4 regions of the Halobacillus sp. K22 genome follow, and region 1 is predicted to be linked to each of the others. Evidence: riboswitches for the same ligand, from Rfam matches in the RefSeq annotation. Region 1 holds a riboswitch; each other region holds the start of a gene.
What was found. A riboswitch is a leader RNA that binds a small molecule or an ion and turns the genes downstream of it on or off. The one in region 1 is predicted to bind thiamine pyrophosphate.
Positions count from the first base shown of each region.

Region 2: it holds a riboswitch for thiamine pyrophosphate, as region 1 does, so the genes downstream of both, thiT (energy-coupled thiamine transporter ThiT) here and ACTWPM_RS18410 (ABC transporter substrate-binding protein) in region 1, are expected to answer to the same signal.
Region 3: it holds a riboswitch for thiamine pyrophosphate, as region 1 does, so the genes downstream of both, tenA (thiaminase II) here and ACTWPM_RS18410 (ABC transporter substrate-binding protein) in region 1, are expected to answer to the same signal.
Region 4: it holds a riboswitch for thiamine pyrophosphate, as region 1 does, so the genes downstream of both, ACTWPM_RS00240 (thiamine phosphate synthase) here and ACTWPM_RS18410 (ABC transporter substrate-binding protein) in region 1, are expected to answer to the same signal.

Region 1 is NZ_JBQQCN010000033.1:11,060-18,369, reverse strand. Features, by position in the region: gene ACTWPM_RS18420 (ABC transporter permease) at 1-86, opposite strand, end outside; gene ACTWPM_RS18415 (thiamine-binding protein) at 83-376, opposite strand; gene ACTWPM_RS18410 (ABC transporter substrate-binding protein) at 378-1,388, opposite strand; TPP riboswitch at 1,528-1,639, opposite strand; gene ACTWPM_RS18405 (ATP-grasp domain-containing protein) at 1,786-2,730, shown strand; gene ACTWPM_RS18400 (NAD(P)/FAD-dependent oxidoreductase) at 2,784-3,842, opposite strand; gene ACTWPM_RS18395 (C45 family autoproteolytic acyltransferase/hydolase) at 4,735-5,802, shown strand; gene ACTWPM_RS18390 (diphthine--ammonia ligase) at 5,891-6,565, shown strand.
Region 2 is NZ_JBQQCN010000003.1:102,235-109,544, forward strand. Features, by position in the region: gene yfkAB (radical SAM/CxCxxxxC motif protein YfkAB) at 1-262, opposite strand, end outside; gene ACTWPM_RS03570 (SDR family oxidoreductase) at 1,042-1,881, shown strand; gene ACTWPM_RS03575 (alpha/beta hydrolase) at 1,939-2,691, shown strand; TPP riboswitch at 2,784-2,882, shown strand; gene thiT (energy-coupled thiamine transporter ThiT) at 2,965-3,531, shown strand; gene ACTWPM_RS03585 (phospholipase D family protein) at 3,659-5,107, shown strand; gene ACTWPM_RS03590 (general stress protein) at 5,149-5,499, opposite strand; gene ACTWPM_RS03595 (DUF1028 domain-containing protein) at 5,645-6,517, shown strand.
Region 3 is NZ_JBQQCN010000002.1:149,393-156,702, forward strand. Features, by position in the region: partial or broken gene ACTWPM_RS02415 (potassium channel family protein) at 1-428, shown strand, start outside; gene ACTWPM_RS02420 (n-acetylglutamate synthase) at 593-931, opposite strand; gene ACTWPM_RS02425 (hypothetical protein) at 1,188-1,406, shown strand; gene tenA (thiaminase II) at 1,500-2,186, opposite strand; TPP riboswitch at 2,298-2,403, opposite strand; gene ACTWPM_RS02435 (GNAT family N-acetyltransferase) at 2,542-2,979, opposite strand; gene ACTWPM_RS02440 (serine hydrolase domain-containing protein) at 3,110-4,129, opposite strand; gene ACTWPM_RS02445 (helix-hairpin-helix domain-containing protein) at 4,520-4,978, opposite strand; gene ACTWPM_RS02450 (hypothetical protein) at 5,251-5,913, shown strand; gene ACTWPM_RS02455 (DUF1048 domain-containing protein) at 6,144-6,482, opposite strand; gene ACTWPM_RS02460 (PadR family transcriptional regulator) at 6,497-6,823, opposite strand.
Region 4 is NZ_JBQQCN010000001.1:46,731-54,040, forward strand. Features, by position in the region: gene ACTWPM_RS00225 (thiazole synthase) at 1-493, opposite strand, end outside; gene thiS (sulfur carrier protein ThiS) at 498-701, opposite strand; gene thiO (glycine oxidase ThiO) at 698-1,831, opposite strand; gene ACTWPM_RS00240 (thiamine phosphate synthase) at 1,824-2,441, opposite strand; TPP riboswitch at 2,721-2,818, opposite strand; gene ACTWPM_RS00245 (sodium:calcium antiporter) at 3,175-4,137, shown strand; gene ACTWPM_RS00250 (YqkE family protein) at 4,206-4,430, opposite strand; gene ACTWPM_RS00255 (iron-sulfur cluster biosynthesis family protein) at 4,427-4,762, opposite strand; gene ACTWPM_RS00260 (SDR family NAD(P)-dependent oxidoreductase) at 5,031-5,825, opposite strand; gene ACTWPM_RS00265 (MBL fold metallo-hydrolase) at 5,833-6,795, opposite strand; gene ACTWPM_RS00270 (AbgT family transporter) at 7,018-7,310, shown strand, end outside.

The sequences.
Region 1 (7,310 bases):
AACCACCGACTGCCGAGCTCCCATAAAAGAATGAAAAGGAGGAGGACTGAAGCAGGCCTCCATCCTTTGATGATTCTTTGGGTCATGTTCGATATTTCGATGTTAAATCATCCATCGAAGCTCCTGATGGCTGATAAAGCACTTTAATTTGAGAAATGACGTTCCTGCACCCTTTTTCAACCATAGCCTCGTTCATTTGTTCGATTAAAGAAAAAATTGTGGGAAGCTCTCCTTCTATTGTTGTTTCCAGAGGATGGACTTCGTATTTCAGTCCGGAATTTTCAATTAGTGATATCGCATGATCTACATAAGGGATAACATCCTCGTTTTTCTCGGTTTTTGGGATGATTTGAATGCTGACAAGTGAATTAGCCAACTCATTTTCCTCCTTTTGGTTCTGGTAGAAATTCATTCGTGAATGCTTCTTCAGCATTCAGCTTTTCATCAAGCAAGTCATGATTGTACATCCATTCAGCGTAGTTCTTCCAAATTTTCTCCTTTTGGACGCCCCATTTATCCGCGTCTTCCTTATATTTAGGCGACAGCCATTTTTGACTGGCTTTTACCAACTCTGGATCAAGGTCCGGTACAGCTTCAATAAGAATATCAGCCGCCTGTTCCGGTTTTTCGATTGCATATTCGTACCCTTTTGATACGGCAGCCATAAATGCTTGTACAGTTTCAGGATTTTCATTAATCATCATTTCGCTCGTTGTTAATACAGGCGTATAATAATCCAGTTTCTCAGAGTAGTCCGTTAAATATTGCATATTAAGCTCCTGTCCTCGAAGTTCGGCTTCCACACCTGTCCACCCGTAATAAATCCACGCAAAATCGATATCCCGTTCCACGGCTGTGAAAAAGTCCGTATTTCCCATATTGACAATCTCAACCTCGGATACATCAGCATTTTCTTTTTGCATGAGAGAAGAGAGCACCGCTTCTTCAACTGGAGCTCCCCAGCCTCCGTACGTCTTTCCTTCGTAATCAGCGGGCGAGGTAATATCTTTGTCTTTAGGAGAGGCAAAACCTGAGGTATTATGCTGAATAATAGCTCCGATCGATACCACAGGAATATCCTGAATACGAGCTTCCGTCAATGTTTCCTGAGCACTGATCCCGAAGTCGGCCTTCTGGGAAGCAACGAGCTGATCAGCACCTGCTTCACCTGGAAGCATGATTTCTACATCCAGACCTTGTTCCTTAAAAAAACCTTCTGCCTGGGCCACATAGATCCCGGTATGATTGGTATTAGGAGTCCAATCGAGTACCAGCTGAACCGAATTCATTTCCTCTTGATTGGCTGCAGCTTCTTCACTCTTGCCGTTATTGGATGAGCATGCCGTTACTAACAAAGCTGCAGTTAAAATGGTGATTATTTTTTTCAATTGCTTCCCTCCCAATTATATGTCCATCAGAGAGATTAATAGAAAAGAGGGGGAACCGTCTGAGGTAATAAGAGCTTAATCCATACAAAAAAGCACCCTGGTACCATAACCTAGGGTGCATATATAGTAAACGATCAGAATATCGGCTACTTATGTTTCCTACGCTGGTATCAACCAGTTCAGGTTCTAAGGGTCAGTATCATAAAAGGATACAATCTCAACCAGCTATACTGGTCCCCCTACATTCAAACTATTCAATTTGATGAACAACGTTATAATTTTACTCTGCCATAACGAAGTAGATTTAGCAAGTATCATAATCTTATTCCTAGTAAACAGATAGGTTTTTTATGTTAAGATAAAAGAAATTGTTATTACAGAAAGGGAGTTCCTTTTTATGAGCAAAATTTATGTACTCCACGAGAACGATGAGTGGACCGTTCACTTAACAGAACGTTTAGAAGAATTAGAACTGCCATATGAATTATGGCACCTGGATCAAGGTACATTAGACTTAACAGAAGAGCCGCCGGAAGGGATTTTCTACAATCGGATCAGTGCATCCTCTCACACGAGAAACCACCGTTATGCTCCTGAATTTGCGGGGGCGGTTCTTTCCTGGCTGGAACGCCACGGTAGAACTGTCGTAAATGGAACAGAAGCGTTGAACCTTGAAATAAGTAAAGTAAATCAATACATGGCACTGAATCAACAAGGGATCCGCACTCCAAAAACTATCTCCGCTGTTGGGAAAGAGAATATTTTGCAAGCTGCAGATCAGCTGGGAATGAATTCATTTATCACGAAGCATAACCGTGCTGGTAAAGGACAGGGCGTGCAGCTGTTTCACTCTAAAGAAGCACTTAAAGAATATGTGGAAGGCTCAGGATTTGAAGAACCTGTCGATGGAGTCACGTTAATTCAACAATATATCGAAGCACCCGAGCCGTATATCGTACGTCATGAGTTCATAAACGGGGAGTTTCTCTATGGAGTGAAAGTGGACACTTCCGAAGGATTTGAATTGTGTCCAGCTGATGCCTGCTCAATTGAGGATCAATTCTGCCCAACCGACGCAGAAGAATCACAGGAAAAAGCAAAATTTGAAATTCTGGAAAATTACCGTCCAGCCATTATTGACGACTTCGAAGCTTTTCTCCAGGCGAATAATATCCAAGTTGCCGCTATTGAAGCTATTCAAGATCAAAAAGGGAACTTATACGCTTATGATGTAAACACGAATACGAATTATAATTCCGATGCAGAAGAAAAAGCCGGCGTGTACGGGATGCTTGAGCTTGCTAAGTATTTAGGGCGACTGCTGGAACCAGTACGCGTTTAATAAAGAAAGCCATTTTCCTCAGTGGAAAATGGCTTTCTTAAATAGAAATTAGTTTAGTGGCGTTTGCTTAACCAGAGGACTCCTGATTTGGCAAGCCTTGGTAAAACTCCGGTCATCGGTTTTTGCAGCATGTTGCCAAAGCCATCATTCTTACCAAGAGAACCTAAAGCGCCTTTTAGTTTAACCTCACCAGGAGGTTCCGGCACACGGTTTTTAAGAAAGGCCAATATGACTTCCGCTACTTTTTCTCCTTGTTGCCCTGCTAATTGAGCACTTGGAGAGTGTTCGGCAGATGCGCAGTCCCCGATTACGTAAACGTTTTGATAGCTTGGAACTTGATAGTAATCATTAACAATGATCTTATTTTGAACATCTTTGTCAAAAGGAAGTTCTCTAACCAAGTAATTCGGCTGTACGCCTGCTGTCCAGACAGTGACGTCATTCATATAGCAGAGTCCGTTATTACATACACCATCTCGTTCAACGTATTCTACATTTGCGTTGTGAATAACTTCAACATCGTGCTCATGGAACCATTTTTCCACGTACTTCTGAATCTTATGATCGAATGCTTTCAGTACTGTCTCACCACGATCGAGTAAACGAATGTTTAAATCAGAACGGCTTTCACGTACTTCAGAAGCTACTTCAATACCACTTAAGCCTGCCCCGACAATCGTGACTTTACCGTAGGCTCCCAAATTATTAATAGAATAGCCTGCACTTCTGGCTTGTGAAAAAGATTGTACACTTTCGGTAAATTCCCTGGCACCTTCAATTCCGTGATAGTTGTCTTCACATCCAAGTCCAATTACAAGGTAATCGTACTCGATGTCATAGGCGAAGTTTTTCATTAATACCTTTTCGTTTTCAATATCAATTTTTTCAATTTCATCGAAGACGTACTCTACTTGATCATGTTTAGGAAAATCCACACGGGCATGACGATCTGATTCTGTACCGGCAGCGATCGTGTAAAATTCAGTTTTTAGTGAATGGTAGGGGTTACGGTCCACAACAACGATATGTACATCTTTTGGTAAATCATCTAGAAGTCCATGTAATATATTGAGGCCACCGTACCCGCCGCCTAATATGACTAACCGTTTCATGCATCAACACCACCTTTTTAAATTCATTCTCAGCTGCTCACATTTAGGTGCATCACCGATTTATGTCGAAAACGCTTACGGTTTTCTTACTATTTTAAGATTATCAAAATTCTCTCTGAAAAACTAGAAGAAGTGAGCAATTCGTGACAAGTTTCACGAGTTTCTCCTATTTTGTGAGGATACCCCAAAAATATCAGAGTAATTATTAAGATCCCTTAACTCAGCAGGGGCATGTTAAAGAAAAGCTCCCTTTTCTTTAAGACTCAGTTTCGAGATAAATGGGCCCGTTACTCTAGATGGAAAAGGGTTGGTGGGGAAATAACTCGCTTTCCTGTGGGGGAACTGGCAAGCCTCCTCAGTCGCTATCGCTCCTTGTGGGGTCTCGCCTAGCTCTTTCTCCCACGGGAGTCTCTTCATTTCCCCACCAACCCAGCCATTTCTTGTGAACGGACCCTGCTATAGGAGATAGAAGCCATTCTGAATCTGCCTCAAAATGCTTATATAACAGGGTTTTTACAGTTATACCCTCGTAGGATCCTAGGTTATACTTGTTCATTGGAAGGCGTTTATGCAGAGAATTTTGAGCTCTCAATGATCGCAAAGGGGCGGAAGGGAACGGCGAAGACTCCTGCGGGATGAACATGATCGGTGAGATCCCGGAAGGCGAAGCCTGAGGAAGCTCACCACATGCCCGCGGAAAGCGAGCCGTTCCCTGGAGTCCCTTTCTCTACAAGATATCTCGAAACTGAGTCTTCAACTAACCGGCCCTTTAGTGTAAGGACTTTTTTACTGCTAATTTAGCTCTTTGTCAAGCTATGGTGCAAATATCTTTATGGCAGTGAAAAGAAAATGGTAAAGTGACTACATAAACCATCGTAGAAAGGAATTCTGAATGAAAAACGTACATAGTGACATCATACAATTTCGCGGCAGTCATTATAATTTTGGCTATTATCAAGGTGAATTATTACGAAATTCGTGGTCTGTTAAAAATAGAGAAAAACAATGGAAAGTAAGAAAACCTCGTTTTACAGTCGAAGCCCAGGAGGTAAAAGAAGCCATCACCCGTTTTGCGCCAGGTTTGTGGGATGAACTCCTTGGGCTGAGAGATGCTCTCGGCTGGTCGATGGAACGCATCATGAAAGAGTTTGGCGGCTATCGCATAGACTACAAACGTTCCGGCTGTTCCATCATGACCGGGGAAGGTTATTTCATTCGGAATTATGACTATATGCCGAAAACCTATGAAGGACGCTACAGTCTTTTTCAGCCAACCGATCAAGGATACGCTATTATCGGACCGACCCAGAGAATTACAGGAAGAATGGACGGCATGAATGAAAAGGGGCTTGTGCTCGGATATAATTTTATGCACAGGAAACGTCCGGGAGATGGGTTTATCTGCTGTGCGATCGGGCGGCTCGTGCTCGAATCCTGTGCCAGTGTTGAAGAAGCGGTGAATATGCTCAAACAAATTCCTCACCGCCATTCGTTCAGCTATACCGTTTTTGATAAGAGCAACCAAACATTTGTAATTGAAGCTTCCCCAAGAGGGGTAGAGGTGAGAGAATCGAATGTTTGCACCAATCACTTTGAGATTCTGACCAAAGAAAATCGGAACCACCTTGTTGATTCTAAAAAGCGGGAAAGCGCGATCAATACAAACCGCAGTTCCTTGCAGAATGCGGAAGAAGCGTTTGAATTCATGAATGGAACTACAAGAGGCGTGTTTTCTAAACTATACAGCAGCTGGGCAGGTACGATTCATACGGCTGGCTACCTGCCTCAGGAAATGAAAGCGTGGTTTGCCCTCGGAGGAGATCAGCCGCCTGTAGAATTTGATTTTAATCAATGGCTGAGCGGTGAAGATATCCAACAGGAAAAGATTACAGGACTTGTCGATACTGATATTCCGTTTGCCCATATGGAGGACGGTGCTTACTGGACGGGTAAAAAATAAACTAAGCCTTCTGCTCACAAAAGGGCAGGAGGTTTTTTATTATATTTTCATCCGCTAAACTTAAAGAAAGTAGAAAAGGAGAGAGTCTATGAAGAATGTAATCGTGTCCTGGAGTGGAGGTAAGGACAGCTCCCTTGCACTATTCAAATTGTTAAATGATCCAAATGTTAAAGTCAAAGGTTTATTTTCCACCGTTTCTTCTGAGAGTGACCGTCTGCCGATGCATGAAGTGAAGCGAACTTGGCTTGCTAGGCAAGCGGAAGCCATCGGTCTGCCTCATTACGAATTAGAATTGCCCTCGCAGGCATCGAATGAAATTTATGAACAGGAACTTCAAAAGTTGTTCGAAGAGTTTAAGAAGCAGGGGATTTACACGGTTGTCTATGCTGACCTGTTTCTGGAAGATATACGCACCTATCGTGATGAAATGTTGGACCGGCTGGGGATGGAAGGTTATTACCCGCTCTGGAAAGCTGATTCTAGAATAATTGCCAATGAATTTATTAATAGTGGATTTATGGCAATCGTGACCACAGTTGATACCGATCAGCTTTCCCCGGATTTTATGGGTGAAGAATATTCGAATGACTTCTTAAACCGTCTCCCGTCTTCTGTTGATCCTTGCGGGGAACATGGGGAATTTCATACTTTTGTCTTTGACGGTCCCATTTTTCGCCAGCCGATTTCAGTAATAACAGGAAAGTCTTTTTCGACTATGAACAAACGCTTTGTTCATATAGAGCTAAAAAGGTCATCTAACTAAAGCTTTGGCTCTGTTAAAGTTTATTGTTGATTTTTCATAAGTGACTTATTACTCAATAGGGCCGTTCACTTTAAGACTCGGTTTCGAGGTATTGGTTATGAGGAAGGTCCGGAGGGGGACGATTTCGCTTTCCGCGGGCATGTGGTGAGCTTCCTCGGGCTTAACAGCCCTGCGGGATCTCACCGATCATGTTCATCCCGCAGGAGTCTACATCTTCCCCCTCCGGCCCTTGCCAAATCAGAAGCTAAAAACACTTCAAACATCACCTGCGTGATGAGGAATTAGACCATGTGGTTTTCTACTTATATTAAGGAACCCGCAATAGCCTGCCACAAACGAATTTAATCCAGATTAAGTAGGAGAATCTTTCTCTTCTAGAAGGGTCCGTTTTTCTTAAACATCTTGGGTTGTTGGGGAAATGATGAGACTCCCATGGGAGAAGGAACTAGGTGAGATCCCGCAGGGAGTGAAACGAGCGAGGAAGCTCACCGTTCCCCCATAGGAAAGCGAGTTATTTCCCCACCAACCCTTTCCATCTTACGTAACGGACCTAACTATCTCGAATTCAAGTCATCCAGAAAAGGGAGCTTATCTGTAAAATCAATACTGAGATTTAATAAAGCCAAAGCTTTAGGAAATGGTAGCCGGAAAACTATCACGGAAATTGTATTTAAGGCGTTTTTACCTTTCATTAGATCCAGATCAGCGTTGAATTTTAGAAGTGGTCTATTGTAAATTAAGTAGC
Region 2 (7,310 bases), on a different contig from region 1:
CCCCGCCTGTAATGCTAAGCGTTCGTAAGTGAGGAATTTCATTCAGACGTTTAAGTATCATGTCGATGCGCAGTGCATCTGGATCTTTATCTTGGAGTGTGTACCCGACCGCGCAGTGTTCACATCTCATATTGCACAATGTTGTAGTGGTAAATTCTATATTAGAAAGTGTCATTTTTCCGTGCTCTTTTACATCCATATAGGCTTCCCATGGGTCGTATGATGGTGTGAGCTGGCGAAGCGTAGTATTGTTTTCTGACATTATAGGAAACTTCCTTTCTGTGATACGTTTCGATCTGAGTCAAACCTATCCTATTCTAACACTAATTCGTTCCCAACCCCCAGGATTCCTTTATAAAAAGACTCCGTAAAACATCCGTGCCGATATTAAAGTAAAGCTCCCGTTTCTTTAAGACTCAGTTTCGAGATAACTCGGGTCCATTGCCAGAAAAAGGAGGGGGCGGCTACGGAAACAACTCGCTTTCCTGCGGGGGGACTGGCAAGCCTCCTCAGTCGTTACCACTCCTTGTGGGGTCTCGCCTCGCTCCTTCTCCCGCGGGAGTCTCGTCGTTTCCTCCGCCACACCAACGATATCTAATGAACGGACCCTGCTATAGAAGACAGGAGCCAAGCTTTATCTGCCTCAAATGCTTCTATAACAGGATTTCTATACGTAAAAAATCAAGGTGGATTATAGATGATCCTGGTTCATGGGATGGTGTTTATGCAGAGAATTTTGAGCTCTCAATGATCGCAAAGGGGCGGAAGGGAACGGCGAAGACTCCTGCGGGATGAACATGATCGGTGAGATCCCGGAAGGCGAAGCCTGAGGAAGCTCACCACATGCCCGCGGAAAGCGAGTCGTTCCCTGGAGCCCCTTTCTCTACAAAATATCTCGAAACTGAGTCTTCAACTATACGGCCCGATTGCGCAATAAGGGTCTTATGAAAATCAGCAATAAACTTTAACATGGCCATTAAAAAAAGGGGAAAATGATCGTTTTATCGAATTTTAAACAGACGCTGATTAGGAGGCGATTGAATGAAAAAAACGGTATTAATTACGGGTGCTTCTAGCGGCTTTGGTTTTCAAACCGCCGTAAAGTGCGCTGAAAAAGGATTTCACGTGATAGCCACAATGAGAAATATGGATAAAGCCAAGGCATTTTTTTCAGGAGATATAGACGAAGAAATCACTCGCCGAATTGAAATTTGGCCGCTTGATGTGACCGATTCTTTCTCATTATTTGAATTCGAGAATCGAGTGCAGCAGGCTGAACGCATTGATATATTAGTCAACAACGCCGGTTATGCTTTGGGTGGATTTGTTGAACAAGTTCCTATCGAAGCGTACCGACGTCAATTTGAAACAAACGTATTTGGTGTAATTCGCGTAACACAAGCCGTCCTGCCAATTATGAGACGCCAGAAAAGCGGAAAGATCATGAATGTCAGTAGTGTGAGTGGTTTAATCGGCTTTCCGGGATTATCCGCCTATGTTGCATCCAAACATGCACTTGAAGGGTTTTCCGAGAGTCTGCGGCTCGAAATGAAACCATTTGGAGTCGATGTGGCTCTCATTGAGCCTGGATCCTACCAAACGAATATTTGGTCATCTGGAATGGAGCTTCCTGAGGAGACCCACAACCCTGAATCACCATACGCCGATTATATGAAAGATCTTTGGAAAGCTATGCAGCAGGGGAAACGGAGTGACCCTGGCGATGTGTCCCGGTTAATGACTAAGCTGGCTGATAAGGACAGCCTATCCAGACTTCGGTATCCGATTGGCCCCGGTGTCCGGTTAAATATTGCCTTGAAAAGGATTCTTCCCTGGTCATGGCTTGAAAAGCTGATTCTGAGTCAAATACGATCCTCCTAGTTTCGTAATCCAAAATATGGGTAACAGTACAGAAGGAAATGAAAGGGGAGATCGGTCATGGCAGAACAACCAATTATATTAAAAGGAGCAGAGGAAATCCGCTTCGAAGGTAATGAAGTAGGTATCCTCATTTCTCATGGATTTACTGGAACCACTCAAAGCATGAGGCCGCTGGCGGAAGCTTATGCTAGGGAAGGATATACCGTTTTCGGTCCGCGATTAAAAGGCCACGGAACTACACCTGAAGATATGGAAACCACGACCTATGAGGACTGGATCGAGTCCGTAGAAGATGGCTATCATTGGCTGAAAGAACGCTGCGACATGATTTTTGTGGTCGGTTTATCCATGGGGGGTACATTAGCTCTTCATATCGCTGAAAAATTTCCAGATATTAAAGGCGTCATTCCTATTAATGCGGCTATAAAAATCCCGGCAATGGAAGGAACAGTCGCCATGGAAGAGCGTTTTATAGATGCCATTGGTTCCGATATTAAAAATCCGGAAGTGGAAGAACTGGCTTATGAGAGAACGCCTGTAAGTTCAGTAAATCAGCTGCTTACCTTAATGACCCGGGTTGAAGAAGGTCTTTCAGGTGTGCATTGTCCGATTTTAATATTTGTTTCGGATGAAGACCATGTGGTTCCACCTCATAACTCAGAGATGATCTTTGATTCCGTTTTTTCAGAGCACAAAGAAATTGTTCATTTAGAAAATAGCTACCATGTGGCTACGCTTGATCACGACCAGGATCTAATTATAGAGAGAAGTCTTGAATTCTTTGAAATGTATGCAAAGACAATGGGATAACTCTCCGACTTTCAGGGGCGCTAAGACAGATTAGTTGAAACTTAAAAGTAAATCTACTATAATATGGAATATATCAAGAAAAGTAACGGTATAAAGCCTTCAAGGGGAGCCTTCCGGCTGAGAGTGAACGATGTTCAGACCCTTAGAACCTGTCAGTTAATACTGACGCAGGGATGGCGGCTTTTTTGATGGTGCAATGCAGTCGGGAATCCTCCATCAGGAAGCTTCCCTTTTGGCATTGCTTTTTTTGTGTCTTTAAAAGGAGAGGATACAATGCAAAACAGAAGAGTACTATTTATGGTAGAGGTGGCGATTTTCTCAGCACTTGCCATCTTGCTCGATATAATTCCGTTTTTATCCTTTAAGCTGTGGGCTCAGGGCGGATCAATATCATTCGCTATGGTGCCGGTCTTTATTATGGCCTTCCGCTGGGGTGTGAGAGGCGGAGTGTTAACCGGATTGTTACTGGGCTTCTATCAAATCCTGACTGGAGCCATAATCATTACCCCCGTTCAAACCATTATCGACTATATATTGGCTTTTGCCGTCATCGGCCTTGCTGGAGTGGTAGCCAAACCGCTATGGCATTCGATAAAAGAGAATCATAAAAAGTCGTTAGTCATGTGGATAGCTCTCGGCTGTCTCATTGGCAGCTCCCTTAGATTTATTGGCCACTTTATTGCCGGTATCATATTTTACGGGAAGTTTGCACCAGAAGGGCAGCCGGTTTGGTTATATTCCCTGCTCTATAACGGTGGTTATATGCTGCCTGCATTTATCCTGAGCGCCCTGGTGGTCAGTTTACTATTTGTTAAGCGTCCAAAGTTAATTATCAGATAATGAAACCCTGACTAGAGTCCCTCTCTCTAGTCAGGGTTTTTTAGGTGTATTAACCTATTATTTACCAGGTTTGAGCCAAAAGGATTAGGGCTAAACTGTAAAGTGTTTAAAAAAGGGGGGGTAAAATGTGAAAAAACTAAAGAAATTACATAAAAGCAAGGTCTTTTGGATTATATTGGCATTTATAACTATTCTTTCAATTACGATCGGTTATCATACATCCTGGAAGGCACTTCCTGAGGGAGTTTCTTATCAGGGAGATGTCCATTCCATGGATGATATCGAATTCTTTTATGATCTGACTTACGAAAATGAATCAGGGGAAACGGTGTACGATCGGCAAATCTTTCAAGAGTTAAACAACACGATCGCTGAAGCTGATGACTTTATTGTCGCAGATATGTTTTTATTTAATGGTTATACGAATGGAAAGAACGACTTTCCTGCGATCTCAGAAAATCTGGTAAATGCGATTGTTCGGCAGAAAGAAGAAGTTCCTGATCTTAAAGTTGTGTTTATTACCGATCAGATTAACACGATTTATGGGTCCTATGAGTCTGAGACCATCCGCCGTTTGGAGGATGCGGGAGTCGATGTTGTGTTAACCAACCTGAATCAGCTGCGAGATTCCAATCCTGTCTACTCCAGCATCTGGCGTTTGTTTTTTTCCTGGACAGGTACAGACGGTGAAGGCTGGATCGGTAATCCTCTGGCTATAGAGGCTCCCGATGTTACCCTCCGGTCCTATTTAAAATTGTTAAATATTAAAGCCAACCATAGAAAGCTGCTTGTTACGGAGGATGCCGCCATGGTTTCAACAGCTAATCCTCATGATGCCAGCGGCTACCACGAAAACGCAGCGTTCAAAATGGAAGGGCCAATTATTAAAGATATCTTAGAGGCAGAGGAAGCAGTAGTTAATTATTCTGGAGAAGCCGATTTCCCTGAGTATGAAAACCGCTCCTGGGAGAAGCAGGAGGGTAATTTGAGCGCACAGTTTGTAACGGAAGGAAAAATCTATCGCTCGATACAAAAAGAATTGAAAAAAGCGGGAGATGGCGATGAAGTATGGCTCGGCATATATTACTTGTCGGACCGAAATATCATCGACCTTCTGGACAGGGCGGCAGACCGTGGCGCGACGGTTAATATTGTCATGGACCCGAACAAAAAATCCTTTGGCCACGAGAAGCCAGGGCTTCCTAATTTACCGGTAGCAGCGGAAATGGAGCGGCTTGGAAATAACAACATTAACTTACGGTGGTATGATGTAAATATTGAACAGTACCATACAAAAATGCTGTATATTAATAAAGGCAGCGATAGTGTAATCATCGGCGGTTCTGCGAATTACACCCGGCGTAACCTGGCGAATTTGAATCTGGAAGCGGATGTAGTTATTAAAGGAAATTCAGACGAGGATATTTTTCAAGAAGTAGATCAGTATTTTGAACGGATTTGGAGTAATGAGAGCGGGAATTACACAGCGGATTATGAGGAATATCAAGGGAATCTAACTCTTGTTCGCTACATTACCTATCATTTGCAAAAATGGACCTGGTTTACTACCTATTAAAAAAAGCTCACTGACAGCATCAGTGAGCTTTTTACTTTTATTTAGTCTAAAATACCTGAAGATTTCTCCTGATCGGTCAGGATAAGAAGAACTTTACCTTCATCCATATCTTCTTCATATTCTTCAGCTTCAGTTTCTGAAAAGCCCATTTCCTGAAGTTTTGTTCTTAATTCGTCCCCTTGCTTACTGAAAATGTTGCTGATGATATTGGTGAAATCCTGCTCGGAAAACCCGATCGTATTTGCATCCACATTATTAGCAATACGATTAGTACGGTCGTCATCATGGGAAAGAATGTAAATATCTTTTGGATGGATACCATTATCTTGTAATTTTTTAACGTCTGTCATTAATTTTTCATCATTGCTATATTCACGAATCATTGGTTTCATTAGTCTCAGCTCCTCTTTTCTATAATGATGTACAGTAGTAGTAATACCCGTTGATTTATTATAGAAACATAGGAATGTTCTCAAATTTTTTTAAGAAGGAATTATCAGGGCAGGGGTCGAAAGAGTACGGAATGGAGGGAAAAATATGCATATAAATAAATCTAATATTATTGCCACCTTTTCCATCGCCGGACATGATCCGAAGACGGGAGAGTTAGGAGTGGCTGTACAGTCGAAGTTTCTAGGAGTAGGTTCGGTGGTCCCGTGGGCCAAAGCAGGAGTGGGAGCTATTGCTACCCAGGCTTTTGCTAACCCGTCCTACGGGCCGAATGGACTCGCACTTCTTGAAGAAGGTTATTCTGCGAATGAAGTTATTGAGAAACTAACAGCTGAAGATGAATTTTCAGAAGATCGCCAGGTAGGCGTAGTAGATGCAAAAGGAAATACCGCAACATTCACAGGCCAGCAGTGTTACGACTGGGCAGGAGGCATTACAGGGGAACATTATGCGGCCCAGGGAAATATTCTGGTTAACGAAGAAACAGTCACCCACATGGGTCGTGCTTTTGAAGAAGCTTCAGGTTCCCTGGCTGAGCGCTTGTTGGAAGGATTAAAAGCTGCACAGGAAGCTGGAGGAGACAGCCGTGGGAAGCAGTCGGCTGCCATTTATGTGGTCAAGGATAAAGGCGGGTACGGCGGATTAAGTGACGTTTTTGTCGATCTTCGCGTCGATGATCATCCTGAGCCTATCCAGGAGCTAGTGCGCATTTATCAACTGCAGCAGCTCTATTTCGGAGAAACGCTTGAGGAGCATAGGTTGCCGATTGAAGGGGAAGTGAAAGCGGATATTAATGCTCATCTTCACCGCTTAAATTACACGCAAACCGTCGATTTGCCCGACTCTGAATTGTACGATGCTCTAACAGCTTATTTGCATACGGAAAACTTTGAAGGCAGGGAACAGGAAAGAGGCTGGATCGATCAGAAAGTCCTTGCGTTTATGAAAAACCAGAAATAGGGACGAATCTCTTATAAAAAGAGAGCATCCAATCATCTTATTGCTTCTTGTAGATAAGCTCCCGTTACTGTAAGACTCAGTTTCGAGATAAATGGGCCCGTTACTCTAGTTGGAAAAGGGTTGGTGGGGAACTAACTCGTCTTGTTCCATCACCCAGACACTCGAGACATAAGCCGCTCATCAACGAATGGAAAAACCGCCATCCTTTTGATGGTCGGCTTATGCTGGTCGTGTCTAACGGGGCGATTCCACATTTGAACACTTTCCTATGGCCCTACACGATGTGGGGGCGATCGACGTTGCCACAGGACGTGGCGACCTTAGTCGATCCTCCTTTTACCAGGAGCTTCCTCACTCGTTTCACTCCCTGCGGGATCTCACCTAGTTTCTTCTCCCATGGGAGTCTCATCATTTCCTCACCAACCCAGCGATATCTAATTAACGGCCCCCTCTCCAGGAAGGCAAGGACACAGCCTAAACCTCTCGCAAATGCTTATATACCAGCTTTTTCACCTGCATAGATGGAAGAAAGGGGATCGTTGAAAAAGGCGACCCTTTGATGATCAGCCAGGTGCTTTCCTGTATTTTCAGAAAACTATATATCGTCCCCCGCAGGACCTTTCTTCTCACAAAATATCTCGAATTTGAGTCTTCAACTGTCCGGCCCTATCGTAATGAGTCTTTAATAAGAGGTGCATTTCTATTCAATTAATTGGTTAAATATGTTAAATTGAGGTTAATCAAGAATATCATGTCACTTTAATAAAGGTGGTTTTCAGGATGGGTTTAGTCA
Region 3 (7,310 bases), on a different contig from region 1:
CAAGCATGCTGACTACATTAATCCTGGAAGAAATGGGCATCAAAAAAATTACGGTAAAAGCTCAAAATGATTATCATGAAAAGATTTTAAATAAAATCGGGGCCGATCATATCGTCCACCCGGAAAGAGATATGGGGAAAAGGATCGCCCACAATATTATTTCTAATAACATCCTTGATTATATTGAGCTTTCCGATGATCACAGTGTCGTTGAGGTAATCGCAGGGCGGAAGTTGAGTGGACAGACTCTCATCGATCTAGATATTCGCGCCTAATATGGCTGCAATGTCGTGGCGATCAAGAGAGGGAAAGAAATTAATGTTTCTCCAATGGCCACTGAAGAAATTGTGGAAGGCGACATTTTAATTGTTATCGGTGGGGACAAAGATATCAATCGATTCGAGAAGAACCTTATTGTTGATGACTGACCTGTAAATATTACAAGACTTCGAAAGCCTTAAAACAGCAGGTTTATCTTATAACCACTGTTTTAAGGCATTATTTAATGAAAAATTAGCGATCAACAAATCGTAAGCGAGGATTATTTCAAACCATACTTTTTTTAAAAAAGCCGCTCTATGTAATAACCCTATCAAACTTCGCTGATGATCGATTTTCCTTTTGTTTGATCATGATCAAGCCACTGCCACTCTTCGTGCAATTCTATCTTCCCTTCAGAGTTAAAGTGTGGAACCGATGCGCACTTGCCTCCCCGGATTTCATTGGATGTGTTCACATGATTATATCTGAATTCCAACGTATCATCATCATTTACTATTCCTATTAACTTCCCTTTAGCTACCTCTCCACCGGAGTAATCGGCATGGAGAATGTTCCCTTCTTGATAGTAGCGAAAATGTGTTTTAGAAGAAACTTCACCACTTTCCGTATTCTCTACGGATACAAATTGACGGTTATTATAATCTATCATTAAGTGTACCTCCTTGAAATTATGACTTTAAACACTACCATATTATTTGCAAAATTCCAATAATGGAGTAAGTAATTCATGATAATAACGATGAAAGCAGGATAATATCCATCCTTTATAGTATTAATAAATACAAGGATCTAACATTTTCGATCCTTGTCGTCCTTCCAATTTTTCTCAACCATCCTAGTTATCTAACGGACTTAAACGGGAAAATAACAGGTAAGGAACTAAATTTTCCAAGGAGGCATTTTAAATGGCAGAAGTATCTTCCATGCAGCAAGCCGTTGAGGTATTACGAGGTAAGGGACTTTCTAACCGGGACATCCTTAGCAACGTAGATAACAGCCATTTCCCGTTTGATGATGAAGAAGTGGTGATGACCTTTATTGATTTGCAAATTGAATGTTCCTCTGATAAAGATTTTAATAAATTAGTAGCTTACTTATATGATTGTGATGTGAAGGAAGAATAATCAAGTATGGCTGTTATTACGTCCTCATAACTCACCCAAATAAAAAGGAGGCAATCCTAATAGGATCGCCCCCTTTATTAAATATCACATCGTTCAACTATTAAGAAAACTTTCCCCATCCACCCACATCGTCTCATTGTAGGCCATGTCCCAGAACAAATACTCCAGTTTGCTTGTATGAATAAATATTTCTTCAAGGTGGGCTTTTTCCCTTTCAGGAAGATCGTCTGCAAGTTCGTTCATCAGCTCTTTTAAAGAGGCAGCCAGTTCAGCAAACTCTTCAGAAGCGTACATATCAATCCAGTCCCCGTAAAACTCATGCTTTTCATTCCGCTCAAGCTTATTTAATTCCGTACCGATCACATGATAACTCCACGTACAGGCAAGGACACAGGCGGTTACTTCTGCTTCTGAGCCCTGGTTGGCTTTACTTAGCATATAGCTCGTATAAGCGAGAAGTGTAGCTGCAGGTTCTGTATTTTCAAGCTCCTCCCGGCTGATTCCAATCTTTTCTGCATAGTTACGGTGAAGCTCCATTTCTTCAGATAACGTGGAATGAAGCAATTCAGAAAACATGGTCATGGTGTCCAGGCGTTTCGCTTTTACAGCCCCTAAGGCAAACACCCGGCAGTAGTCGATCAAATACAAATAATCCTGGCGCATAAAGAATTTGAATTTATCCAGCTCGAGACTGCCATCCCCGATTCCTTTCACAAAAGGATGATGCAGGTAAGACTCCCAGATTGGCTGTGCACTTCTATAAAGACGATCGGTAAACATTATTTCTCCTCCTTAAGGTTTATTTGTTGAAACCACAATCTTCTTTCCAAAATAAAAAGCCCGCCCCTTCAGAGAAGGAGCGGGCGTCATAAGTATCAATAGAACAAAATTCATCGGTCCGCTTCACTTCCCTCCGCTGGTATGATCCAGATCAGGTAATAAGGGTCAAAGCTTCTGCTTTTCTCAGCCAAACTCTATGGCTCCCCTAGTAAAAGTATGTTATAAAGTCGTTACTAACATTAGAACATAGGCGTAATAAAAGAACAAGTTTTCTCAAAGCTAAATTAAACGTGAGTTGTATTCCTCATGGAACTTAGAAAAAGTGGCAGCTTCCCCTTTAAGATTACTTCTTCTATTATGTTAGTGATTTTTTAAAAACATAACTAACTTTGTCATACTCCAGCTTATCCATATAAAAGCGATGGGCATCTGTGCGCTGTAATCCTGAGGACAAAGCCACACTCTCAAACCCATTTTCTTCTGCCCACGTATGTACGTAAGTAAGCAGCTTTTCCCCATATCCTTTCGATCGATAGCTTTGATCTGTGACTAAGTCACAAACCCAAACAAACCTCCCATAATAAAGCGTAGTCATCGGTTTAAAACCAGTTATCGCTACTACCTTACCACCTTGCATTAATGCAAGCATTCGATACCTATCTACTTCTCTAGCCTCTAATACTAATTCCAGATATGTATTTTCATCTAAATGGGGGCGCAATTGGCTCATAACAGGGAATCCTTGCAGTATTTCTTCACTAGACTTAAGCTCTTTCACAGTCACAGCATCCATTTATAAGTCCCCAGCCTTTCAGAAGTATTTCACATCATTTTACATGACCAGATGATACTAATAAACATTTTACGTGATTATTAAAATGAAAAAGCTGATCTCCATAAACTTCTCGTCTTCCAAAAACACTTTATTTTAATAAAAAGTCTTCAATGGCTTTCGTGATTTCGAATGGCTCCGTTTCTATATTGGAAGGGATGACGATTTTTAAATTCGAATCTGGATAGATAGAGGCTCTGAAGCTTACTCCAGGATCATAGCCCATGACGTGGTATTTGTGTGCATGGTCATTCTTTTGATTCACCCAGATTCCATAACCATAATGGACTTCTCCGTTCACCAGTACATGAGGATAAAGTAATTTTCGGGTAGTCCCTTCATTTATAAGCCTATAGTCAAATAATGCTTCCCACAACTTCATCATGTCAGGAGCTGTAACAAAAGCACCCCCATCAGAACCTCCCTTTTTAGGAATAGAATAAATATTCGTTCTCCACGTATTCTCCTTGTGGTTGTCAATATATCCTGCCGCTGTATTTCCAGGAAGCTGATCTAATGAAAAGTACCCCGACTCTTCCATGTTACACTTACTAAAGACTTCTGATTCTATATATTCTGTAAAACACCTTCCCGTTTGTTCCTCAATGATCAGCCCCAAAAGAATATATCCGGCATTGTTATAATGAAACCTTTCTCCAGGTGAGAATTTCATTGGATCTTCCTGAAATAAAGGCAGAAAATCTTTAAGAGAATTAATTTGGTAAACCGGGTAGCTCTTCCACAAGTCTTCATAATTCTGCATGACCTCTTCATCAAAGTAATCAGGGATACCGGAAGTATGAGTTAACAAATGGTGAATCGTAATTTCTTTATCAAAATTAGGCAAGTGTACACTCAGACATTCAGCTAGACGAGTATTGAAATCTAATAATCCTTCTTCTACTAATTGACTAATTCCGATAGCCGTAAATAACTTGCAGCCAGAGGCTATGCCAAAACGAGTGTTGCTTGTATTCAGCCGCTCTTCTCCTCGGTCTGCATAACCAAAGGATAAATCTGATAATATATGCCCACCCTGTTTCACATATACAACTCCTGAAAAGTTCATTTCATTGATCATGTTAGTGATGAGCTGGTTCAATTCTTTCATATTGTTCTCCCCCATATCGCTTGATGTAATTTAGGTTTGGCCACTTATTTTATTATTCCTATCAGTTCACTTCCCTGGTAAAGCGTTAAACCTAAAAACTTAGGTGTGCTATTTAAATCACTAATTCTTTCCTTGGCTATATCGTACGATTATTCTTCATTCCAAGGTTCAGAATTAAACACCTTAATATATAAATCAACACCATTTTCAATGTCCATCTTTGTAAAAGGTTTCACGTCAAACTTTATACCTGCAATCTCTCCCTTCACTCCTGTAAATTCACCCCTAAGGTCCCTGTGATATCAAGGTATTACTTGAAAATGTTATCAACAAATAACCTGAGTAGATTCCTATCAAAAAACTCCCATTGATTTAATAATGAATCAACGTTTATTCATACCAGGCCTTTACAGGTCTATCTTCAGGGAAACCATATAGTTCTCGATATTCCTTTCTTTCTTTTGTAAAATCAAACCACTGCTTGCTGCTCTCAGGATTGTTTGCATAGTTAATCACACAACGAATTTGATCTTCAACACAACTATCCGTCCATACACCTAACTGTTTTTCTAATTGGTCAAAAAGTTCAGCAGCATTCTTGTCCTTAATTTCAGATAATGAAAGAATACTCAACTTAAAAACCAGCTTCTCAGCTAATTTATAACCAATGGAAGGGACAGTTTGGAATTCAGCCAAACCTTTTAATACTTTTGCCTTGGAAAATGGAAAGTTTAACGTATTAGCTATTTGCTCCGTATCAATAGTATGAATCTCGCTTATTTTAATTTTTGATTTTTTAAGTTTTGATTTTTCCTCATTTGTGAGTGGCAATTTGATAGTGGAAGTCAAAAAACACTCCTCCTTTAATGTTAGCAATAGATATTTTATTAAATCTATCTGACCTAAATATATCTGTTCATCTAACTGTAACCAATCCTTATCACAATTACGAGAGAAACTAGTTCCGAAAATTAAAGCTGTGGGTAAGTTCCCTCTGTATATTATTTATCATTTACTATTATTAGACGTGAAGCGGATCACTTATATGAGAATAAATACTTACTAAACAGAAGAACTCTCTGATACAATAATCAAGAATATACCAAAAGAAGGATGATAATATGAAAAAGACTAAATACTTGGTTTTTGTACTTTTACTAGGTCTTCTTGTAGCTTGCTCCTCTAATAGTGAAGGTAAGACAAATGAAGAAGCCAACTCTAAAAGTGAGGCTTCTGGAAGCGAAGAAAATGAAACTTCGGAAGAATCGGAAACAGGAGAAAGTGTAGAAGTAGATGAAGGCCTAATGAATGTTGAAGTAACCCTTCCGTCATCTATGGTTGAGGGTGAAAGCATGGACGTAATCACCGAAGAAGCAAAAGAACAGGGCGTTAAAAAGGTTACGAAAAATGATAACGGTTCTGTCACTTATAAAATGTCAAAATCCGCTCACCAGGACTTGCTTGAAGAAGTGAAGGCCGGTATGGAAGAATCCATAACGGAAACGAAAAATGATGAAAACTTTGCTTCGATTAAAGATATCACTCACAACAATAACTTTACAGAGTTCACTATGATCGTTGACCGGGAGACTTACGAAAATAGTATGGATGTGTTTGCCACTATGTCGTTGGGTATGTCAGGGATGATGTATCAGGTTTTCGAGGGGAAAAATGAAGACGAGTACTCCGTTACCATAAACATAGAAGATGAAAGTTCTGGCGAAACAATTGATGAAGTTGTCTATCCAGACGCTCTTGAGAATATGGAAACTGAAGCTGAATAAACTATGAATGCTCGGCCGCTACTTCCAGTAGCGGCCTTTTGTTATTAGTTTACTTATTCTATATTCTCGTAATAAAAGTTCAGTATGGCAGCCTGCAAGCTCAAAAATACATGCTAGCTAGTATTACAGCTTAAAAGAACCAAACAGTACAATAACAATACGTATAAAACTTGAGCGATATTTAAAAGGAGTCAATTTAGTGTGAGTCAAAACCCTCCAGGTTTAAGCCGTTATCCACGACCAACCGTATCGTTCAGCTTTTTGTGATATTTGTCCTTCCACGTTTTCTCGTCCTTCATTAATTCGTCGCAGAACTCCGCTACGTCTTCACCCGTGAGGTCAGTGACTTTCCTCCCCTCCGCAGCACCTTGCTCGAAAAGGTCGAGAATTCCGCCAAAGATACGGCTGGTAGCCTTCCAGTCTGTGGGGCCACCCGCAGTCCACATGTACTTTTGGATCGCTTTATAAGCGTTGTAATACTCGCTTGGAAGTGCCTTCGCACGCGCCTCCATCGCTCTCCATTCTCGTTTGTCATCCAGACTTCCGATAATTTTTTCAAAAATACTCATATTCGTTTCTCCTTTTATAAATTTTTGGTTTTGAGTTCGTTAATTTTGCTTGATACGAATTCCCATTTTCTCCAAAAAGTTTCAAGGCGCTCATTCCCAGCTGCGTTGAGGGTATAAAATTTTCTTGGTGGCCCCATAGTGGATGGCTTTTTCTCGATGTCCACCAGATTATTTTTCTCAAGCCGCATGGTAATTGTATAAACGGTGCCTTCAACTACATCAGTGAAACCAAGTTCCCGCAGCTGTTGAGTGATTTCATAGCCGTACGTTTCGCCACGGCTGATGATCTCAAGCACACACCCCTCAAGAACCCCTTTCATCATTTCTCTGAAATTTTCCATTTACGCCTCCATCTGGTCTGAATCATGAGTATTCTGCAACTCCAGTATTAAGTATTACTTATTACTAGTATATAGTATTGCTAAGTAGTGGTTTTGTCAAGATAATACTTTTTGTTTTAGTCCCTGCTCTAATCCCCGGGAGTTTATAATAAATACTAATAAATATCGGGACGCAATTCCGTACTTTATTTAATCCTGTTCTCAATGAACTAATTCTATGCTAACCTGTTACTATCCAAATTTTACAAATTTTGAGGACTGATTATTTATGCGTCAACAGATTAGCAATTTTATTTATACTTTCGAGTGGACAGTCCTTAACCTGGGGGTTTTCTATTATTTGCTCAAGAGCTCTACGGATTTATCACTTTCTTATGATGGATTTGCATTTTTCACTCCCCTATTTATCTTTATTCAAGCTGTTAAAGCCTATTTAGAGGGTAAAAAAGTTTTCAAAGGATTTATAATCAAACTCACTTTGCTCATC
Region 4 (7,310 bases), on a different contig from region 1:
GGTTGAGAATTCCTTGGCCAGAACCAATAGGCGAAGCCCCTGGCATCACTGCATGAACACCTAAGTCTTGGAGCCTTCTTGCGAGCATAACATCATCCGAAGTATAAGGTAACACAATAAAGCCTTCTTCCAATAGTATCTCAGAAGCTCTCAACGTTTCAATTGGATCAGGAAGCAAAGTACGCTCATCGCCAATAACTTCTACCTTTATCATATCGCATAATCCAGATGCTTTAGCAAGTTTGGCGGTTCTTACTGCTTCCTCTGCCGTTTTTGCTCCTGCCGTGTTGGGAAGGAGCGTGTACTGATCCGTATCAATCATTTCTAAGAAATTGGGCTGATCTGCTTCAAAGATATTCATCCGGCGAACGGAAAAGGTTAAGATTTCGGCTTCTGAAATTTCTACTGCTTGCTTTTGAGTGGTATAATCAGGATATTTTCCGGTACCCAGCAACAACCTTGAATTAAAATTACGATTAGCTATGGTTAACATTTCCTCATCCTCCTCCTACAAAATGAACAATTTCAATTCGGTCTTCATTCATTATAGCTTCCTCAGCGTATAACGATTTTTCCACAATAGCTTGATTTCGCTCGACAATCGCAGCCTTATTATTTAATTTGAAATGCAATAATAACTGCTCCACGTTCTTCACGTCATCCGGTACCCTCATTTCATCACCATTAATAACTAGTTTCATACCGAAGCCACCTCCCTATGGTTTTGAAAACGAGCAGGAGAAAAAGCTGAAATATCCGTAATAAGATTCGATTCTCCTGTAATAAGATCTGCTAACAGTTTCCCAGTAACTGGACTTAATAATATTCCGTTACGATAATGCCCTGTACTAAAGTATAAGCCTTCCCACTCTGGATGCTTTCCCAGAACCGGCAGTTCGTCTCTAGTCATAGGTCTTGTTCCAGCCCACATGCGCTCAATTTCTGCTCCCCCTAATAAAGGCAGGAGTCGTTTGGCTTTTTGGATCAAGCCTTCTATTCCCTCTATGGTTACCCGCTTGTCAAATGTATAAGGAGTAGTCGTCGCTCCAATAATAATTTCCCCGCCTTTTTTAGGGACAAGATAGCAGTCATCCGTAAAAATGGTTTTATTTAGTAGTGGTCTCTTAGTTTTAACGGCTAGTGCTTCTCCCTTTACAGGATACAGTGCCTGTCCTTCCTCAGATAAGAAACGCTGACTCCATGCACCTGCAGCCACTATAACGGCATCTGCATAAAAAGCTCCCCCGTCTGTAGCTGCCCCTATCACTTGATTTTGTTTGCGCATTAATTTGTACACATCCGTAGATTCACGAAAAGTCACTCCGTTTACAGCTGCTGCACGTGCAAAGGCTTGAGTAAGATCAGGAGCGGACACGTGCCCTTCTTCAGGAAACAACATACCTCCAACTACCGAATCAGTTAGGCATGGTTCCAATTCGAGTAATTCCTCTTTATTTTTACATAATGCTTTTTCTCCTTTTTTCATTTGATTCGCCGCAATTTCCTGATAACGATCCAACTGTGCTTCTGTAAAAGCCAATTTCATCATTCCCTTTTGTAAAAGCCCAATGTCGATTCCAGTTATATCTTTTAATTCTACTGATAACTCCGAAAACATCCCTCGACTGGTGCGCGCTAGTTCGAACATAGGGCTGTCCTCATCCATTTCCGCTTGGACTCCTAGCATTCCTGCAGCTGCACTGGAAGCTTGGTTTCCTATGCTGCCTTTTTCCAGGACCAAAACCCGCTGCCCTTTCTTCGATAGATAGAAAGCTGTGGAACAGCCTATGATCCCTCCACCAAGAATAACCGTATCGTATTTCTTAGGCATAATATCCACTCCTTTGAATGCTTGCTTGAAACCTTGAGGCTGTTAGCTCTGGGTCGTGCGCTTCACAAATGGAAGACATAACTGCTACTCCTGATACATTGGTTTGAAGCACTTTTCTCAAATTCGACAGTTGAATTCCTCCAATTGCTATCACTGGTATCGAAATCGCTTCTGTTAATACTTCTAACGATTTCACACCCTTCCCCCCAAGCCCTTCCTTGCTCTGTGTCTGATAGATATTACCAAAGAGAAGATAATCAGCACCTTCCTGCTCTTTTTGGATCCCCTCTTCCAACCCATGTATCGAACAGCCGACTCTAAGGTCAGGATAGAGGCTTTTCACCGTTCCCGGAGAGGGTGCGTCTCCGGGCAGCTGTACTCCTCCTGCTCCCCACCTCCCCGCTGCCTGGTAATAAGAATTCACAATAATTTTTGTCAATGGTATTCCATGTTGGATAAGAGTGGAGAGCCACTCCTCTATTTCTTTTTCTGAACGATGCTTTTCACGAAGGTGAATGACCGTGGCAGCTGATTGGATCAACTGGGCCATGTGGAAGAATTCTGCTAACTCTTTTTTTCCATTGGAAAGTATATGAAGTTCACGAGTCACACCATCACACTTCCTTTTCCTTAGTCTCTGTTCATTATTGTCGATTTTTATTTTGGGTTAGTGACGATATAGGGCCGAATGGTTTAACACTTATTATTGAGATATTAGTTTACGGTGAACATAAATGAATTCGCTTGCCGTGCCCCCTCACGTGGCAGGGGCACAAAGTTAATTTTTCAGACTCGGAACTTAACTTAAAAAGAAAATTTACCAGCTCCTGCATAAAAAAACCGCTCCCCCATAGGGAAGCGGTTCTATAGCAATAATTTGTAAGTACATATGCTATACCCTCTACTTTCCTACGCTGGTATCGTCCAGATCAGGTTCTAGGGTTCAAATGTAATTGTCTCAGCCCGAAGGCACCCCTAGTAGAGCTTATTTAATATTTATTTAAATTCAGTATAACATCGCTCTTTATAAATTCCAATATTATACAGGTTTCACATAGAAAAAATATGCTTCTAAAGATGTGATGAGTAAAGAGAATCATTGGAAGAATTATGATTTATTAATTTTTCATTGTGAAAACACTTAATCTTTGACTCTTTGTTCTGCTCAAGCTATATTAATAGTAACAAGGGGAGTAGCGACCGGATATCGGCTGGTGAACCGTCAATACGGTATTTTTAATACCTGGTTCATTGGGCTAAGTTCTGCTTAGTACGCAAGACCTTGGTACAATTTATTTTTTGTGCCAGGGTCTTTTTTATGTTCTGGCGGAAAGGAGAACGCTATGATTTACTTTATATTCATCCTTGCTGCAGCTATCGTGGTGGTTAGTGCTGTATACCTCAACCAATTCGGAGACGTCATTAGCAAGAAATCTTCCTTAAGCGGAGCTGCTGTAGGTACATTTTTAATTGCTGGAGCTACTTCACTCCCAGAATTAACAACAAGTTTAACAGCTGTCTATATTGACAATCCAGATATAGCGGTGGGAAATATGCTGGGGAGTAATGTATTTAATCTTCTCATCCTTGCGAGTATGGATATCATCTATAGAAGACAACGATTATTTCAAAAAGTGAATAATAAGGAAAATATTCCGTCGGCTTCTATCGGGTTATTTTTCCTTCTTATAATTATTTTTTCACTTTGGATGCCCGGTTCCATCGAGATTTTTGGAGTGGGTATTGAGATGATCGTTATCGTAATGCTTTATATCTTCAGTATGAAATTTATATCTGGAGGAGAGTCCGATCAAGAAGTGGAAGGACTGACTAAAGATTACTCGCTGCGAGCAGCAGTTATCGGCTTTATTATTGCGTCAGTCATTGTTTTCATTTCTGGTAGTGCCTTATCGATTTCAGGTGACCGGATGGCTGAAGCCTCAGGACTTGATGCAAGCTTTGTCGGGAGTTTTTTAATAGCAGCATCTACTTCCCTGCCTGAGCTAGTAGCTGTGTACGCTGCCTTCAGATTGGCCAATTATAATATGGCAATTGGTTCTATACTGGGAAGCAACTTATTTAATATCCAACTGTTAGCTTTGACCGACTTGTTATATAGAGAAGGAGCTATCCTCTCCTCTGTGCAAGCTTCTCATATTTTCATTGCAAGTCTTGGGGTCGTTATGACTTTGATTATGATCTTCCTGCTTTTACGACCGGCTAATATGACCAGTCACTGGCGTTATGTGGCGCCTTCTCTTTTGATGACCCTCATTTACTTTGTCGCTTCTTATGTATTGTTTTAGTATAGAGACTTTGATAGATCCAAATATAAGAATTTAAAAAAACAGGCTTCCATTCGATATATGGAAGCCTATTTTTTAAACGTTTTCCAGTCTAGTTCACTTTCATTCAAAAGCTCTTCGAAGCTTTTATTTGCTTCTTGTTTTTTTCTTTCCTCGAGGCGGCGCTGCCTCTCTTGCTCATGACGTTCTGCTTCATGCTGTTTCAGCTCAGACTTTTTGGAGCGGAGACGAGTCAATACATCTTCATTTAACTGCTCACTTAGCGATCCTTCTTTTTGTCCTTTCTTACTCATACGGCTTCGCCTTCTTTCACATCTTTTGGAGAGATAATTGGATTTAGAACCCCGTCAGGACTTGAAAGACGGAAGCTGCTTTTAATGAAATCCAGCTTCATATCCGGCTTAAAGAAAGTGGCTTGTTGATGATCAATGATAACTTTATACTCAGCATTTACTACCAAGTTATCTGTATTCAAAATTTTGTCGGTAAACCGAATGGTGGGAAGCCCGTTCACTCCACAACCACATCCCTCCGTATCATAATACAGCCGGATAATAGGACGACTGGGATCTTTCAAATCTTCAAGCTTTTTTTTAGCCTCATCAGTGATACGTAATTTCATCATTTATCCCTCCTAATTCTATCATAAGAAATTGCTCCTCTTATGGCAATTCTCTTGCTTATTCTTCCAAGCCGCGTTCCCCCGGCCACCTGGTAATGGAAGAGAAAACCTTCAGTCCTAAAAAGTGTCTAGTCTTTTTTTAAATATCTCTTTCCGTTATAAACAGGATATGGTCCCTTATAGAATAGTTCTCACTGAATTACCTTAATCACACTATCAACAAATTCAGGGCGCCGAGAAAGTATCGCCACCCTTTAAAAACTCAGACTCTTTATTTCTTATTAAATTGACGTTCCATCGCTTTTTCCAAAAAAACAGGGGCAAGAGAGTACACTTTACTTCCCGAATTCATCCATGCCGGAAGATTGATTTCCCTTTGCTGAGTAAATAAATGGCCGACCACCTCAGCCGCTACTTTATTTGGATCCAGCATAAATCGATCTACCGCTTTTTCATAGGCTCCTGTAGGATCTGCTTGATTAAAGAAGTTCGTACGTACTGGACCAAGGTTCACAGAAGTCACGTAAACCCCCTGATTTTCCACTTCCATACGAAGACCATTCGTAAAACCTATTACAGCATGTTTAGTAGCAGCATAAACAGAGGATTTCGGAGTAGCTATCTTTCCTGCCTGTGAAGCGATATTCACAATGTGTCCTCTCCCTTGCTGCAAGAAATGAGGGAGCAATTGGTGAGTCGTTCGGAATAACGATTTTACATTGATGGATAGCATTCGATCGATATCCTGCCACTTTGCTTCTGAAACCAGATCGAACACAGCCATCCCTGCATTATTAATCAAGCCATCAATCGATCCATGATCATAGCATATTTGATCAATGACATCTTTCCATTCGGCATCGTTTGATAGATCCGCTTTGTACCAGTAACAAGGAACGGAAAAAGCAGCTTCTATTTTTTCTTTAATAATCGCAAGGCGATCCGCAGACCGAGCAACTAAAATAGGAGTGCCTCCTTCATGAGCCACATGAATAGCTAAATATTTACCAATTCCACTAGAAGCTCCCGTTATCAAGACTTTTTTTCCTTTGACCAATTCATTCATATAACTATCACCTGTTTACATAATATTTTTGTTCCTCTATAAATTCAACATTTAAAGAATTTATATGTTCTAAGTAATCCAATTGACCTATGGTTTCAGACATCGTCAAACCAAACTGACTTTCTACGTGTTTTGGGAACAGCCGCCTGCATACATCATATGCACATAATCTCTCTTCTTCAAACATATTTAAGACTTTATGCGCTCGCTCCTCTTGCTTTTTAAGACGCTGAATAACTAAATCATATGTGTTTTGGAACGTCTCTCCGTGACCCGGATAAACCATATGGATTTTTTTATCCAATAATTTTTCCATGGAAGCCCGGTATTGCAAAAGAGGGCGGGGACGAGGCCTATCCTTGGCATATGAAGGCTCTAATAAAGGATTTGAGGAGATATGAGCAAGTAAATGATCACCGCCAATCAAGGTTCCATCAGTCTCACGATAAAAAGAAATGTGACTCTGTGCGTGGCCTGGTGTTTCTATTGTTACCCATTCCTCATGACCTGGAAGCCTGTCACCTTCAATCAGTTCAAGCGTTAATGTGCCTTTTGCACTCCATTTTAGCGGTTTACGAAGGGATTTTAGTAAGCCAAAATATTGATTCGGTACCCCTGATTCTTTATACATCTGGTGAAAAAATTCTTCATACCTCAAAAAGAAAGCCTCTTCTCTTTCAAGCCAGGGTCTCAACTTTGGGTGAGCAGCAACTGTGCTTAGGTTAGGAAAATGTTCAATTAAACCCATATGGTCTGGGTGGTGATGAGTTAATATAACTTGCTCTATATCCCTAGGGCAGTAACCAAGCTCGTTTAACTTAAATTTCAATTCTTTCCAAGCATCATCGGTTTTTACGCCTGCATCTACCAGAGTGAGACGCTCTCCTTTTAGTAAATAGACATGCACATCTCCAACCGCATAAGGTGTGGGCAGTGTTATTTGGTATATAGTATCTTTTAAAGTTTTCATTCGGAATCCTCCAAACTGAATGAACATTCATTTTGTTTATTGTAGCATGCTTTCATGTTATATACCTCTCGAATTTTGAAATTATTGCTACTATTTTTAAATTCACAACATTCTTTCTAGTGAAACATTTTTAAAAAGTCTTCAAATCTACTTCTTTAGCAATTATACTTTAACGCGTTATTGTAAAACTCTAATACCTTATGATCTTTAAGGAGGAACATCATGGAACAACAGGAAAATAAAAGTCGTACCATGCGTATACTGGACTGGATTGAACGTGTCGGTAACAAACTTCCCCATCCAGTAACGTTATTTGCTATATTTGCTTTACTAGTCATACTAGCATCCTGGATTTTTTCAACTCTTGGGATTCAAGTAGAAGATCCTGCAACTGGAGATACTCTTGAGATTACCAATTTACTATCTAGCGAAGGAATCAAATACATTTTTGAAAGTATGGTAGAGAACTTTGTAGGATTCGCTCCACTCGGAACCGTTCTAGTTACGATGCTCGG